4 regions of the Leptolyngbya sp. FACHB-671 genome follow, and region 2 is predicted to be linked to each of the others. Evidence: predicted binding sites of a transcription regulator. Region 2 holds the regulator's gene; each other region holds the start of a gene.
The links. Region 2 encodes NtcA, which controls nitrogen genes in cyanobacteria. Its sites were predicted from a motif close to TTTGTANNNNNNNNTACAAA; they were not measured.
Positions count from the first base shown of each region.

Region 1: a site for NtcA is predicted at 2,093-2,112, ahead of H6F93_RS26520 (P-II family nitrogen regulator). Genes of this name have one in related genera too.
Region 3: a site for NtcA is predicted at 1,826-1,845, ahead of H6F93_RS28640 (Glu/Leu/Phe/Val family dehydrogenase). Genes of this name have one in related genera too.
Region 4: a site for NtcA is predicted at 1,959-1,978, ahead of H6F93_RS12705 (acetamidase/formamidase family protein). Genes of this name have one in related genera too.

Region 1 is NZ_JACJOV010000153.1:258,091-261,509, forward strand. It holds gene H6F93_RS26510 (geranylgeranyl reductase family protein) at 39-1,169, shown strand; gene H6F93_RS26515 (hypothetical protein) at 1,298-1,936, opposite strand; gene H6F93_RS26520 (P-II family nitrogen regulator) at 2,190-2,528, shown strand; gene H6F93_RS26525 (adenylate/guanylate cyclase domain-containing protein) at 2,808-3,419, shown strand, end outside.
Region 2 is NZ_JACJOV010000056.1:83,510-86,928, forward strand. It holds gene H6F93_RS33860 (PspA/IM30 family protein) at 1-315, opposite strand, end outside; gene fabI (enoyl-ACP reductase FabI) at 492-1,268, opposite strand; gene ntcA (global nitrogen regulator NtcA) at 1,648-2,322, shown strand; gene H6F93_RS05675 (DUF3084 family protein) at 2,392-3,419, shown strand, end outside.
Region 3 is NZ_JACJOV010000157.1:107,898-111,316, forward strand. It holds gene psb35 (photosystem II assembly protein Psb35) at 49-243, shown strand; gene H6F93_RS28640 (Glu/Leu/Phe/Val family dehydrogenase) at 444-1,733, opposite strand; gene H6F93_RS28645 (beta-galactosidase) at 2,032-3,111, opposite strand; gene H6F93_RS28650 (helix-turn-helix transcriptional regulator) at 3,356-3,419, opposite strand, start outside.
Region 4 is NZ_JACJOV010000094.1:120,632-124,050, reverse strand. It holds gene H6F93_RS12710 (tetratricopeptide repeat protein) at 1-454, opposite strand, end outside; gene H6F93_RS12705 (acetamidase/formamidase family protein) at 678-1,895, opposite strand; gene H6F93_RS12700 (hypothetical protein) at 2,499-2,936, opposite strand.

The DNA.
Region 1 (3,419 bases), on a different contig from region 2:
AGATCAATTTGGTGTACTAGGAGCTAGATTCAAAGCTTATGTTTGATTGCATTATTGTGGGCGCAGGGCCAGCCGGTGGCACTGCGGCATATCATCTGGCAAAGCGCGGACGCTCAGTCTTAGTGCTAGAAAAAGCTTCCCTGCCCCGCTATAAGCCTTGTGGCGGTGGCGTATCGCCACAAGTAGCTGAGTGGTTTGACTTCGACTTTAGCCCTGCGATTTCAATCAAGGTCAATGCGATTCGCTATACCTGGAAAATGGGCGATCCAGTCGAGGCAAAGCTAAAGGACTCAGAACCCATTTGGATGGTGCGGCGGGATGTATTTGACCATTTCCTCGTGCAGCAGGCGCAGAAGCAAGGCGCAGAACTCCGTGACAATACCGAAGTTACAGGAATTGAGTTTAAGAGTGACCACTGGCAAGTTAATACTGCAAATGGGCCCGTCACCGGACGCTACGTGATTGCAGCGGATGGAGCTAAAGGGTCAATGGCAAAATGGCTTGGTTTCAAAGACCGCAAACGCCGTTTTGCGGGAGCGCTAGAAGCCGAAGCAGCAGCCAATGTGAAAGACCCCGAATCTGCTCATTTTGAGTTTGGTATGGTCAAGAATGGCTATATCTGGAACTTCCCTAAGGCAGATGGCTACTCGATTGGTGTAGGCACCTTCCGGGGTGGTGAGCAGCAAGATTTCAAAGCAATCTTGACCGAATACGCTACCCTGTTTGGCATTGACCTTAAGACCACGCAGCAATATGGACATCCGCTTTGCTTGTGGGATGGCAACCAAAAGCTGCATACGCAAAACGCGCTACTAGCGGGTGAAGCTGCCTGTGTTGTTGATCCGTTTACTGCTGAAGGGATTCGTCCTTCTATCTTTACTGGGGTAAAGGCAGCAGAGGCAATTGATGGGGCGATCGCTGGGGACAAAAATGCCCTAGAACGCTATACCCAAGTCATTAGCGATGAATGGGGCGCTGATATGGTTTGGGCTCAACGCCTTGCCGGGATCTTTTACCGGGCACCTGGCATTGGCTATCGGGTAGGAGTCAAGCGCCCTTCCGCAACTGAGCGGATGGTCAAAATCTTGTGTGGCGAACTGCGTTATGCAGACGTTGCTAATCGAGCGATGAAGCGGCTAGGTGCGGGGCTAATTCCGGGTATGGGATAGGTTGCTACAGTTACCCTTCCACTACCGCAGTCCTTGAGGGCGTAGCATTCGGGCAGAAATTCTCAGTATGGTTCAGAGTTTATCTGCGGAATGCTACGCCCCTAGGCGAAGCTTAAATTTCAAACCTTTCAAGGTTGCTTAGAGGCTTCTAGTGCCAGAATCGCTTTCACTTCTTCAAGCAGTTGATCTTGTTGCAGGCGAATTGCTTCTAGTTGGTTCAGCAGATCGGCTAGCCGCTGGTTTTTGTCTGGTTCAGGAGCGGACTTAGGCAAGGTAGCAACCGTAAACAAACTAATGATGCTGCACCAGACCCAGTGAATCAGCCTCAGCGGGGCGTGAAGTAAAGCAACCCAGGCTTGCTGCACTAGGTTGGCGATCGCCCCAATCAGTCCCCACAGCAGCACCAACAGCAACAGCCCGATCACCAAAGCATAGAGCGGGTGCGTAATCAGCCACGCCAACATCGGGTGAGTTGTCAGCCAGTCTTGAAAGGAACCTAAGACAACGTTCTGCATTCCTTCTCCAAAAGCATTTCCCATACGTCCACCGCGCTGCATTGTTCCACCAATCATTCCATCCAGGGAGGTCCTAGCACTTGCTGCCGTTTCAGTTAGGGTTGCTTTAGTTTGATGAATAGGCTGGGCAATCGTCTGGGTTGCCTGCTCAGAAAAACTAGCAGCAGCGTTCTGAGCTTCTCCAAACATTGCTGTCAGCCGATCTGTGACCTGACTTTTGACCTTTGTCACCAAATTAATGCCCTGCTCCATAATTCCCCAACCTCCCTACTGCCATTATGCTAAGTAGTGCCCAATCCGCTCAATCTGGAATTTGTCTACTTCGTATTCCTTAAAGATTGCAAGTTAAACAAAACCCGATTTTGAAAGACGGTAGTGGCAAGATGAGGATTGATAGCTCTACCGTAAAATGTATTGAATGTTACAAAATATCACTTCCTAGCGGTGGTAGAAACATTCATGCTAGTAAGCGCATTAGTGAACCGAGTAAGGAGTGAAGGGATACATGAAAAAGGTTGAAGCAATTATTCGCCCTTTTAAGCTAGATGAAGTCAAGATTGCACTGGTAAATGCAGGCATTGTCGGCATGACCGTTTCTGAAGTTCGAGGATTTGGACGGCAAAAAGGACAGACCGAGCGCTATCGCGGTTCAGAGTATACAGTTGAATTTTTACAAAAACTGAAAGTCGAGATCGTTGTAGAGAATGATCAGGTTGACATGGTCGTCGAAAAAATTATCGTCGCTGCCCGCACTGGCGAAATTGGCGATGGCAAAATTTTCATCACGCCCGTGGACGAAATCATCCGCATTCGTACAGGCGAGAAAAACTTAGAAGCCATCTAAACACTAAAAGCCCTTTAAACAACACACTGCCCTTCCAGGGCATACTCTATTCCCTCTTGCCGAGACAGCGAGTTATCACATCTCGACAAGAGGGAAAATTGTGCCTGATTTTTTGGAGCGAGGCTTTCAGGCAGAAATTTTGTGTACCCGAATCGAAATTTGACTTGAAGGTTCTGCCCTACCAACTGAACTTGAACAGGCAAGGCGATTAGCCTTTAAAACAATTTCTACAAATGGAGAATTGCTATAGTTCAGTTCATATTCCATTGGTAGAACTTGATGCTGTTTGACTCTGCTCCTGATTTGGCAGCAATTGAGTTACGATTGCGGCAGCTTTTGCCTGCTAGCTTATATGCAGAAATTTGGGTTGAGCCGTTGCCCAATAGCTTAATGCGGGTGTTTGAGCATTTGCGAACGCTTCAACATGTTTTACACGGCTATATGCCCCGGCAGGTTCTAGAATTGCCGCCCTGTCCAGGTGAGGTGCGTTATTCCTGGCAAGAGGGCACGCTGTTATTCACTGACCTAGCAGGTTTTACCCCTCTAATGGAGGCAAACGCAGCCCACGGTCAGCAAGGCGCGCTGCTGCTGCTGGACATACTCAATCGCTATTTCTCCGAGATGGTCGAGATCGTAAGCAAATCAGGTGGCGATCTGCTTGAGTTCACAGGGGATGCAATACTGGTACAGTTTCTAGCTGACTCATATGAGAGTGATGCTGCTCAGGCAGTGCGAGCAGGCTTGCGAATGCAGCGGGCAATGGCTCATTTTAAGGATATAGAAACGCCTCAAGGCAAATTTTGTCTTGAAATGCGGGTGGGGATTCATACCGGACGCTTTCTTACAGCAGACATCGGCACACCGATGAGAATGGCGCATGTGCTATTGGGT
Region 2 (3,419 bases):
TGCTGATGTTGCTGCACCTGCTGCTGCTCCAATTGCCGCAGCATTGGCAGAGGAAGCATCATTTTCAAGAAGCGATCGCAATGCTTCATAAAGGGCTGCACCCGTTAACGCACCAACGGCAGCAAGTGGAACGGCACCAAGACTGTAGCCTGTCCCACCTGCTAATATTCCAACCTTGCCAATAGAAGCACCTGTAACTGCTCCTCCAGCAGTTAGGGTAGTTCCCTCGTTCAGGTAAATTTTCTTGCAATCCCCTTCATTGGAGTTCCGATTAGCTCGAACTACTCGGCTAACACGATCGAATAACTGCCCCATAATGCTCTATGCCTCATCGTGTTTTTGCTGGCACCTGCCAACAACACTCCAAGACTAAGCGCAACTAACTTTGAACGTTTAGTGGAGATTACGCAAGTTCTTTTAATCTTCAGATTCTTTTCAGTCTGAAGCTCCACCCAATACAAGAAATTCAAGGTCTAACAAACTTTGTTAGCCTACATTCCCATGATGGCGTAGCCAGAATCAACGTAGAGAACCTGACCCGTAATGCCGCTGGAGAGGTCGCTTGCGAGGAAAGCAGCCGTATTGCCGACTTCGGTTTGGGTGACGGTGCGGCGTAGGGGGGCAATTTCTTCAACGTGGTGAATCATGTCTAGAATTCCACCAACGGCTGAAGAAGCCAGGGTGCGGATTGGGCCAGCAGAGATGGCATTTACGCGAATGTTTTGGGGTCCGAGTTCTGCGGCGAGATAGCGGACATTCATTTCCAGAGCTGCTTTGGCGATTCCCATAACGTTGTAGTTGGGAATGACGCGAACACCGCCCAGATAGGTCAACGTGATGATGCTGCCGCCTTCGGTCATAAGGGGGCTAGCGGCGCGGCTAAGCTGCACCAGTGAGTAGGCGCTAACGTCCATCGCCAGGTTGAATCCATCGCGGCTAGTTTTGCTGAAGCCGCCGGTCAGGTCATCTTTGTTGGCAAAGGCGAGGCAGTGAATCAAAATGTCGAGCTTGCCCCATTTCTCCCCAACGGTTTTAAAGGTCGACTCGATCTGCTCATCGTTCTGCACGTCGCAAGGCAAGAACAAGCTGGGTTGGAGCGGCTCTACCAGTTCTGCCACTTTCTTTTCATACCGTCCCTTTTCGTCGGGCAGAAAGGTCACGCCCAGGTTGGCTCCAGCTTGATGAAGCTGTTGGGCGATTCCCCAGGCGATCGAGCGGTTGTTGGCGATGCCTGTGACGAGAGCGTTTTTGCCAGTCAAGTTCAGCATGAGAATCTGTGAAAAATCTTTATTTAGGCGCAACTAGGAGAATACTGGAAAACTAGGATCTAAGGATAGAGGATTCGTTTTGGTGTGGTCGTTTCACTTTAGGGCGATCGCCTTGTATCGCAGATAACACAAGCCTTTCGAGTCCCTTCATCAAAGCTCAAACCTGGCTTAATTTTGAACAAGTTCAGCGCTACCGACGCAAAGTTATGTGGATTTACTGAGGGACTTTCGATACAGGTTGGCAGATTTTGTATCGTCGTGTACAAAAAACAGTCTCGCAGTTAAGTTTTAGTGTTCTAAAGTCAGAGATCTCTCACAGGAAGCAGGGGATCTATGCATGACCTGATTCAGTCTATACGACAGTGGGTAGGGCGAGGGTATGGTAGTGACGCAAGATAGACCACCGCTAGCGAATGTATTTCGGCAGCTGAGTGGCGGGGCTTTTCCGCCTGTGGTGGAGTCGTTTGATCGAAGTAAGACTATTTTCTTTCCGGGTGATCCCGCTGAGCGCGTCTATTTTTTGCTCAAAGGAGCCGTGAAGCTGTCCAGAGTCTACGAGGCTGGAGAGGAAATTACGGTTGCTCTGCTGCGAGAAAACAGCGTGTTTGGCGTATTGTCTCTAATCACGGGACATCGCTCTGATCGGTTTTACCACGCCGTTGCTTTTACACCTGTTGATTTGCTTTCGGTTCCAATTGAGCAGGTTGAGAAGGCGCTGAAAGATAACCCTGAGCTGTCGATGCTGATGCTCCAGGGACTTTCATCTCGGATTCTGCAAACCGAGATGATGATCGAAACGCTGGCACACCGAGATATGGGTTCTCGGCTGGTGAGTTTCCTGCTGATTCTTTGCCGCGACTTTGGCATGCCCAGCCCGGATGGGATCACGATTGACCTGAAGTTGTCGCATCAGGCGATCGCCGAGGCAATTGGTTCTACCCGCGTGACAGTAACTCGTCTGCTAGGTGACCTGCGGCAAGATAAGATGATATCTATCCACAAAAAGAAAATTACCGTTCATAATCCTGTTGCCCTTAGCCAGCAATTTACTTAAGTCAACGCATCGACTCGTTCACCTCGTTCAGAATGCAGTAGGCTGTATCTGGACTGTTTCTAACCAGCGATGACCGCTCAGTTAGTCCTGATTGCAGCAATTTTAGTACTGGGGGGGGTGATCGCCACGGTGGGCGATCGCCTTGGGATGCGGGTGGGTAAAGCTCGGCTGACCCTGTTTAACCTGCGCCCCCGACAGACTGCAACGATTGTTACCGTTCTCACAGGTAGCGTTATTTCTGCTTCTACTTTTGCGCTCCTGTTTGCCTTGAGTGAGCAGCTTCGTCGCGGTATTTTCGACTATGAAGAAATTCAAGAGAACTTAACTACTGCCCGCCAAGACCTGGAAGAGGTGAGCGAGGAAAAGCAGCAAATTGAGACTCAACGAGATCAGGCAATTGAGCAACAAATGGCTGCCCGGAGGCGACTGCGACAGATTAATCGGGATTTGGAAGCGGCGGTCGCTCGTCAAGCCGGAACCGCTGCTCAACTTAACCAGGCTCAAAACCAACTTAACCAAACTCAGCGCCAACTGGGTCAGATCCGTTCTAGTTTTGAGCAGGCCCGTGTTCAACTGGGTCGGGTCACACAGCAGGCAAATAGCCTCCGGTCAGAAATTCGGGAGCTTCAGGTTGGGCGGCAGCAGTTAATTCGACAGCGAGAAGAAGAATTAGCGCTGCGGGATCAGGCGATTGCCGAACGGGAAGAACTGCTGCGTCAACTCGAAGCCCAAAGAACATTCCTCGTTCGAGAGGTGCAATCTCTTGAGCGAGAGTTTCAAGGCTTACGCCAGGGCAACGTTGCTCTCCTGCGGAATCAAGCTCTTGTATCTCGTGCCTTTCGCATTGTTGATCCGGCTGTCGCGCCTCAGGTAATTTATCAACTATTGCTAGAGGCTAATCGAGTCGCAGTCCAAGAAATCTTACCTGATGCAGATAACTTAGATCAGCAAGTCATCGATATTACAAATGCTGAGGTTGAGCGTTTAGTCAGTCAAATTCGGGATGGACAGGAATACGTTGTGCGGATTCTTTCGGCAGGCAACTATGTCGTGGGAGAACCGTGTGTCGTAGCTGGGGAATCCTGTATTCAGGTGTT
Region 3 (3,419 bases), on a different contig from region 2:
CGTTTTTTTGTATGTTTATCTAATGTTTTATAGAGGAGCTGATAGCCAATGACTTTAATGACGGAAGTTGCCGGACCTCATTTTCCAATTTCCGCTACGCTAGTTTACGTCGTCGGGTTTATTGCCGCTGTGACCATTGGTTCGATCGCCTGGTATAACTCGAAGCGTCCTCCTGGCTGGGAAGGCAAAGAGCGTCCAGACGTTGTACCTAAAGTTGACAAAGACCAGAACCCTGGTCTCTAAAGTCGGTTTTGCAACCGACGGCTAAGTTCGTAACTTATATCAATTTTTAATCGAGGAAGCAGTGGCGGAAGTGTACATACTTCCGCTTTATTTTTAAGTCACACTCACGTTATACCAATTCCAAGAAGGGGCTACAGGTGGAAGTCACCCTGCCAAGCGGGGTGCCCTTCTACCTGTAGCCCCTTCTTAGAGAAACGTTATTACGGATAAAGTCCTCGGTCGATCAGAGCTTGAGCAACCCGCCCTACCCCTAGCATGTATGCGGCAAGCCTGATTGGCACCTGTCTCATCTGGGACTGCTCCATTACCTGCTGAAAGGCGTGGACAATTAATCCTTCCATTTCTCGGTTAACTCGTTCTTCATCCCAAAACACGTAGGAAAGTCCTTGCACCCACTCCAGATAACTCACCACTACTCCGCCTGCGTTTGCCAGGATGTCTGGAAGAACGGTTACTCCTCGTGCCTCTAGTGCCCGGTCTGCTTCTAAGGAAACTGGTCCGTTTGCCGCCTCTGCAACGATGCTGGCTTTTACCTGGTCAACATTGTCCGTAGTAATTTGGTTTTCTAGAGCGGCTGGAATGAGAACATCGCACGGTAAAGCCAGTAACTCAGCATTGCTAATGGGAACGGAGCCAGGAAAGCCTTTCAGGTTTTTGTCATGTTCTGCAGAGTAGGCCTTGAGCGCTAGAATGTCGAGCCCATCTGCCGCAAAAATTCCGCCAGAGCCTCTAGATACTGCCAGGATTTTAGCTCCAGCTTGATGTAGCAATAGAGCTGCGGCACTGCCAACATTTCCAAAACCCTGGATGACAATGCGGGAATCGGCGATCGCCCTTCCCTGCTTTGCCAACGCTTCCCGTACCACAATCATCACTCCTCGTCCGGTAGCCATTTCGCGCCCGCGCGACCCACCAATTGAAATGGGCTTACCCGTTACTACTCCTGGCACCGCATGGCCCACATTCATCGAGTAGGTGTCCATCATCCATGCCATTTCGCGGGCTGAGGTGCCCACATCAGGAGCCGGGATATCAACAGATGGGCCAATGTCTTTAATTAACTCACTGGTATAGCGGCGCGTAATCCGCTCCAATTCATTCACGCTATAACGATTGGGGTCGAGCGCAATTCCTCCCTTGGCTCCACCATAAGGAATGCCTAACAGCGCACACTTCCACGTCATCAGCATGGCCAGCACCGAAACCTCTTGCAACGTTACGGCTGGGTGATAGCGAGTCCCGCCTTTATAAGGTCCAAGAATATCGCAGTGCTGAACGCGATGTCCCGCAAAAACCCGCACTTCGCCATTATCTAACTTGATGGGAATGGAGACAGTGACGACCTTACGCGGATTGCTCAGAATAGTTAGAACACCTTGATCTAAATGCAATTCTCTAGCTGCCGCCTCAAGATAGCTACAGGCTTGATCGGCTGGGCAAATGTGAGCTGGAGAAGGTGCTTCTAACGGTACCAGCGGTGATAAAACCATAAATCTTCTCGCAATCGTGGAATTCCACGAACTGAATGTCTATTTATTGATCCCTATGGCCAGACTAGCCGTTTTTCTAAAAAATATTCTATTTTGTAATCTTTGTTACTGTTTATTTTTCCAGTTTGTCCATCTGTGGTCGTGGTAGACCTTCAGCATGAATGGTAGCGCGGCTCCGCTGCGCTACCATTCACGCCTTAAGAAGTGATTCAGAGGTCTATTGAATACAGAGGAATACAGAACAGGGCAAAAAAGGGGCTACCCGATCAACAGTCAGAACAATGATATTTGTGGGATATCAAACTTCCTGGATAGATTGAGAAGGTGCTTTTGATAATTGTTCGATCGTGTTCCACCAGCGATCGCGCCCATTTTGTTGATGCCAGTACCAGTATTCGCACCCCCACAGCAAAATAGTGCGATAGCCTAAATCCACTAACAGGTTTACAAGCCCAGAAGTTTGTTGGGGAGATGAACTGGGATACTGAACAGCATCCAGGGCAACAAGGTGATTCGGTTCCCAAGGTTCCGCTTGTGCTTCCGAAACCCATGCTTCTTTGCCGCTCGTAGACAGTTGTTGTTGCCATGCATTGAGTTTGTACCAGTATGCAGGGGATGGTTGTAGGTAACTAGATAGATTGCCATCTGGAACCTGTGTGTAAACATTGATTCCAACTGCATCAGCAAGCGATAGGCTTTCCTGGAATGCTCGATCGTCCTCATTCGAGCCTGCATCGGGTAGTGTAATTGCATTAGTTAGCAACAGTTTCTGTCTCGGCAGCGCTAGTGTACGGGCTAACTCAACCTCTTGACGCACAAATTCATAGCTCAAATAACGCCCCGATGTAATGGCTAGTCGAGTGAACGGTTCATTCTCAATCTGCCAGTATTTAAGATTGGGCGCATCGCGGGTATGTTCAATAACTTTTTGAATGAAGCGTAATGTGTAATTGGCGATCGCTGCATTGTGATCAACAGGTTGAGAAGTGATAGAAGTATCCTGTTGGGCAGCTAGCCAACTGGGGAAGTGAAACTCTGGCCAGCGTGGTGCTTTCATGCCAACTGTAAGTATCACTTCGATTCCGTGTCTGTGGCTTTCATCAAGTAACCAATCAAGAGTCGTGAAATCAAACGAGTTCTCTAATGGCTCAATCTCATGCCAGTAGCTACATAAGCGAATTCTCTTAAGTCCAAGAGAGCAAATCTGACGAAAGGCTTCTTGATAGTTCAAGTTAATGTATTGGCACTGAAGTTGGCTAAACGTTGTTCCAACTTGAGTTTGACTTTGAGTTAGCAATTGCTGCAAATAAGGCAAGGCAACTACTTTACCTGTATCAGATACTACGAACCCAAGCAGAGTGGACACCGAGAGTGCCATAAACTGTCTTCTATAAGTCAAGTTGAACTACCTCACTCTCGAAGAAATATCTTTTATAGATACTCACTTATGGATACTCATTTGCAATCTGTGCCCTGTTGACTGCTCTTCTACTGAATGGCTTTATGATAAGGGATAATTCTGAGCAGGAAACCGCATTTTCGTGCTCAATTAAACGCAGCGACAAGAGCACAACAGATGTGAGACAGACGTTTTACGGAGCCTGAAGTAGACCTGTGAAGAACTAAGTTGAACCAATTTTTGCGACTTCTCTTAGCCGCTCCACATCGCGCATTGGGGGTGCACCA
Region 4 (3,419 bases), on a different contig from region 2:
CGTCGACACTGCCCAGCGTCACTAAGATGCTGCCTAGCCGATAAGCAGAAGCGGCATGGTCTGGATCTTGGGCAAGCGCTTCGCGATAGTGGGCGATCGCATCTTCTACCTGACTCAGTTGAAACTCAGCTCGTCCCAATTCATAAAGAACAGGAACCGCTTGGGGAGAGGCGATCGCTGCCTGCTCCAGGTAATTCAACGCTCCGATTAAGTCACCCTGCTGCCGCAATTGCATTGCCTGATGATAGGTTGCTGGCAATCCATTTCCAACAGGCAGATGGAGCTGCGACAGTGACGGAATTTGCAGAGGCGTAACCCAGATTCCAACACAAATCAGCGTGACCACAACCATCACCGCAGTTGCTACTGTCCCTGTTTTGAATAATGTCGATTTAATTCCGGCGATCGGGGACTCCAGAGCGGGAACGGTAAACGACGAAAAAGCCATTTTCATGAAGATCTCTCCTAACACATCAACTAACACCGACTTAAAAGTAGGTTGGGTGAAGCAAAGCGGAACCCAACACCCACATCGATTCCATTACGCCACCCCATCTTGAGCCTGATTCTGCTTAGCTCATAGGTTAAATGAATTAGCGCAAAGCCCAATGCCCGCATAGATTTCGCTTTGCTTCGCCCATCCTATGTATTCCTTTATTTCACAGTTCAAAGTTGCTCTATGGCTGCTCCGTTTGAACCATTCCCTGTAGCTCAGCAATCGGGGTGTAGTTGGTAAAAATCGACTTGGGCACCAGCGCGTGAACGCCCCGGTTGATATCCACCACCTGCGTGATGTTCAAATCCATTGCCAGGCTGGACAAAGAATAGGACTGCAAGCGAGTCAAACCCGTACTCTTGACCAACAAATCCACCATGTCACGAGTCGCAATCTTCATCGCCTTATCTACATTCGGGTCAAAGCCCATTGTCATGAAGTGAGTTGGCGTTTCAGCGATCGGACGAATCAAATCCAGATCTTTGTGGACGATAAATTGCACGGTCACGCTTCGCATTGCCGTTTCGGATGCAGTCAAGCCGACTTCACCATTGCCCTGATTGACGTGACCATCTCCGGTTGAGAACAGCGCCCCCGAATTAAACACCGGGACAAACAGAGAAGTGCCAGCCGTCAACTCTTTATTGTCCATGTTGCCGCCCCACAGGTCAGGCGGAACGCTGGAGACGCGGCGCAATCCATCTAATGTGTCAATCCGTTCGGGGCGAATTTCCCAGGCATCGCCTGCTTCTGGATTGCTGGCAGAAAAATCTGGAGGCGGCGCAATGCCCATGATTCCCATGAAAGGTTTAACGGGAAGGGTTACATTCTCAGCAAAACTGGTTGTCTCGTTCGCCAAATCTACATACAGGTGACTGATGGTGCCCTGCGGAAATTCTTCGGGCAAAAGCCCCAGGCTGCGATCGCCCGGAAACACGATCTGCCCCGCATAAATTGAAGGCACGACCTCTTTAACTTTGATCTCCAGCACATCACCCGGTTCAGCCCCTTCGACGTAAACCGGACCAGTGAGGGAGTGGGGTCCGATCAGCTTGCGTTCGTTTGCCAACGCATCGGCTGATGCCACCAATTCCTCAATCGATCGCCCTGGACGCGCCTCTTCTCCGACGTTGGGAAAGGTGGAGAAAGTCACCGTGTCGCCCGACTTTACCCGCAGCACAGGCGGCAAATCGACGCTAAAAAATCCTAGATGGGTCGTTTCTGGTGTTGCCAACAACACATAAGACGATTCGCCGCTGCCATTGGTGGGAACCGGGCCTTGAGCCAGGGATTTAATTCCCCAGGTTCCTACAATCAACAACGCACTCAGGCAAGCAAATCCGATTTGTTTGGAACGATTCCACCATTTCTGGCGAGTTCCTTTTCGCTGCACTTTCATCGCAAAGTCCTTTACAGGGAGACACAGGAGAACAAGTACACAAAGCCTGACCGAATGTCAGAATTCGTATCTTAAAATAGACAGCATTAATGCCTGGGTTAGATTCTTTTGGAGGAAACTCGAAAAACAGTAAATAACCTTCTGTAGGGATTTAGCGTATTCCCCGTAAGGGCGTAGCATTCGGACAAAAGTTTTTGGTTTGTACCGAAGTTTATCTACCGAATGCTACGCTCCTACAGCCTTTAGGCTAGAGACTGACCTTTTCAAACATTCCTCAAATTAATTGCTTTTAGATGTGGGTGAAATATGGGTTAAAGATAGATAGCTTAAACATTCACCTGATGAGCTAAAGCCCAACTTTTCGAATACTCAAGCTATCGGATTGTTAACCCTTTTACAAACCCAATCCATGCAAGATTTGCTATCAAGAAAAATATGAGCTTTTGAACATATATCCTTGAGTAGCAGCAATATTACGAGTACTCAAACGGATCATTCTGTATTTTGAAAAACAAAATTGTTTTCGAGATAAAGATGGTTTTCGCGCTTCTCTCAAAAACGATTACAGGTTATTTGCGTTTAATTTTGAAGGACCGTAGTCGCCTAAACGGCTTCAGAATCGATCGCCACTACTTTTGCTTTTCGCACAGGGCGCTTGCGATCGCTCTTGCGGGTGCCGCCCGCCATCTCATACTCAAGGCTGTTTTTGCCGTACTTAACCGCAACGCCCAAGAGCATGTGTTCAGATAAATTTCGCAGCGATCGCTCTACTTCTTCCACTTTGCTGTGGGCTGCATCGACCGCAGAAAGAGCCATATTGTAAGCTTCTAGCTTGTCTTGCATATCCTGAATCAACTCGCTGAAGGTTTCGAGAGTTAACCCATTACCCAAATCAAGAGAGAAACTAATTGATTTCAGTGCGGCGGCTCGACGCTCAGCTTTATCTAAAACAGTGGAACTGCGCTTTAAGCGTGGCATGATTAACACCCCGAATAGTTGGTTGACATTGCCAAGATAAGAGAGGCGATCGCCCTTTGACACTGGTGATTTACCCGAAAATTTCTGCTAATTTTGTCTCTCTCGCAAAAAATAACCGTAAAACTTCGGTCGTCACTTTTCTTGATCAAGGATGTAGCCTACTCAAATTCGATAAATGGGTTTGCAAATTCAACGAGTGGGTATAGAAATTCAACAAGCGGGTACACGAATTCAAGAAATGGGTTTGCAAATTTAATAAACAGGTTCGTGAATTCGATGGACGAGTATAAGAATTCACCGAGCGGATAGGCAAATTACTTCTTTTGCAATTGCGAACCGTTACTACTTGTCTGCATCAAGGATTTGAGGTAACTAGCCTTCTCCTAGAGCGATCGCTTATCCTAGAGTCAATTCCAACATTTTCTCTACTAGTATGGTTGATCCTTTAACAACGGTTGCTCTCACCGCCGCTGCCAACCAACTAGCATCGCTTGTCATAGAAACAGGCTGAAAGGGTGGAGGCAATCTGTTTAGTTGGATTGGCAA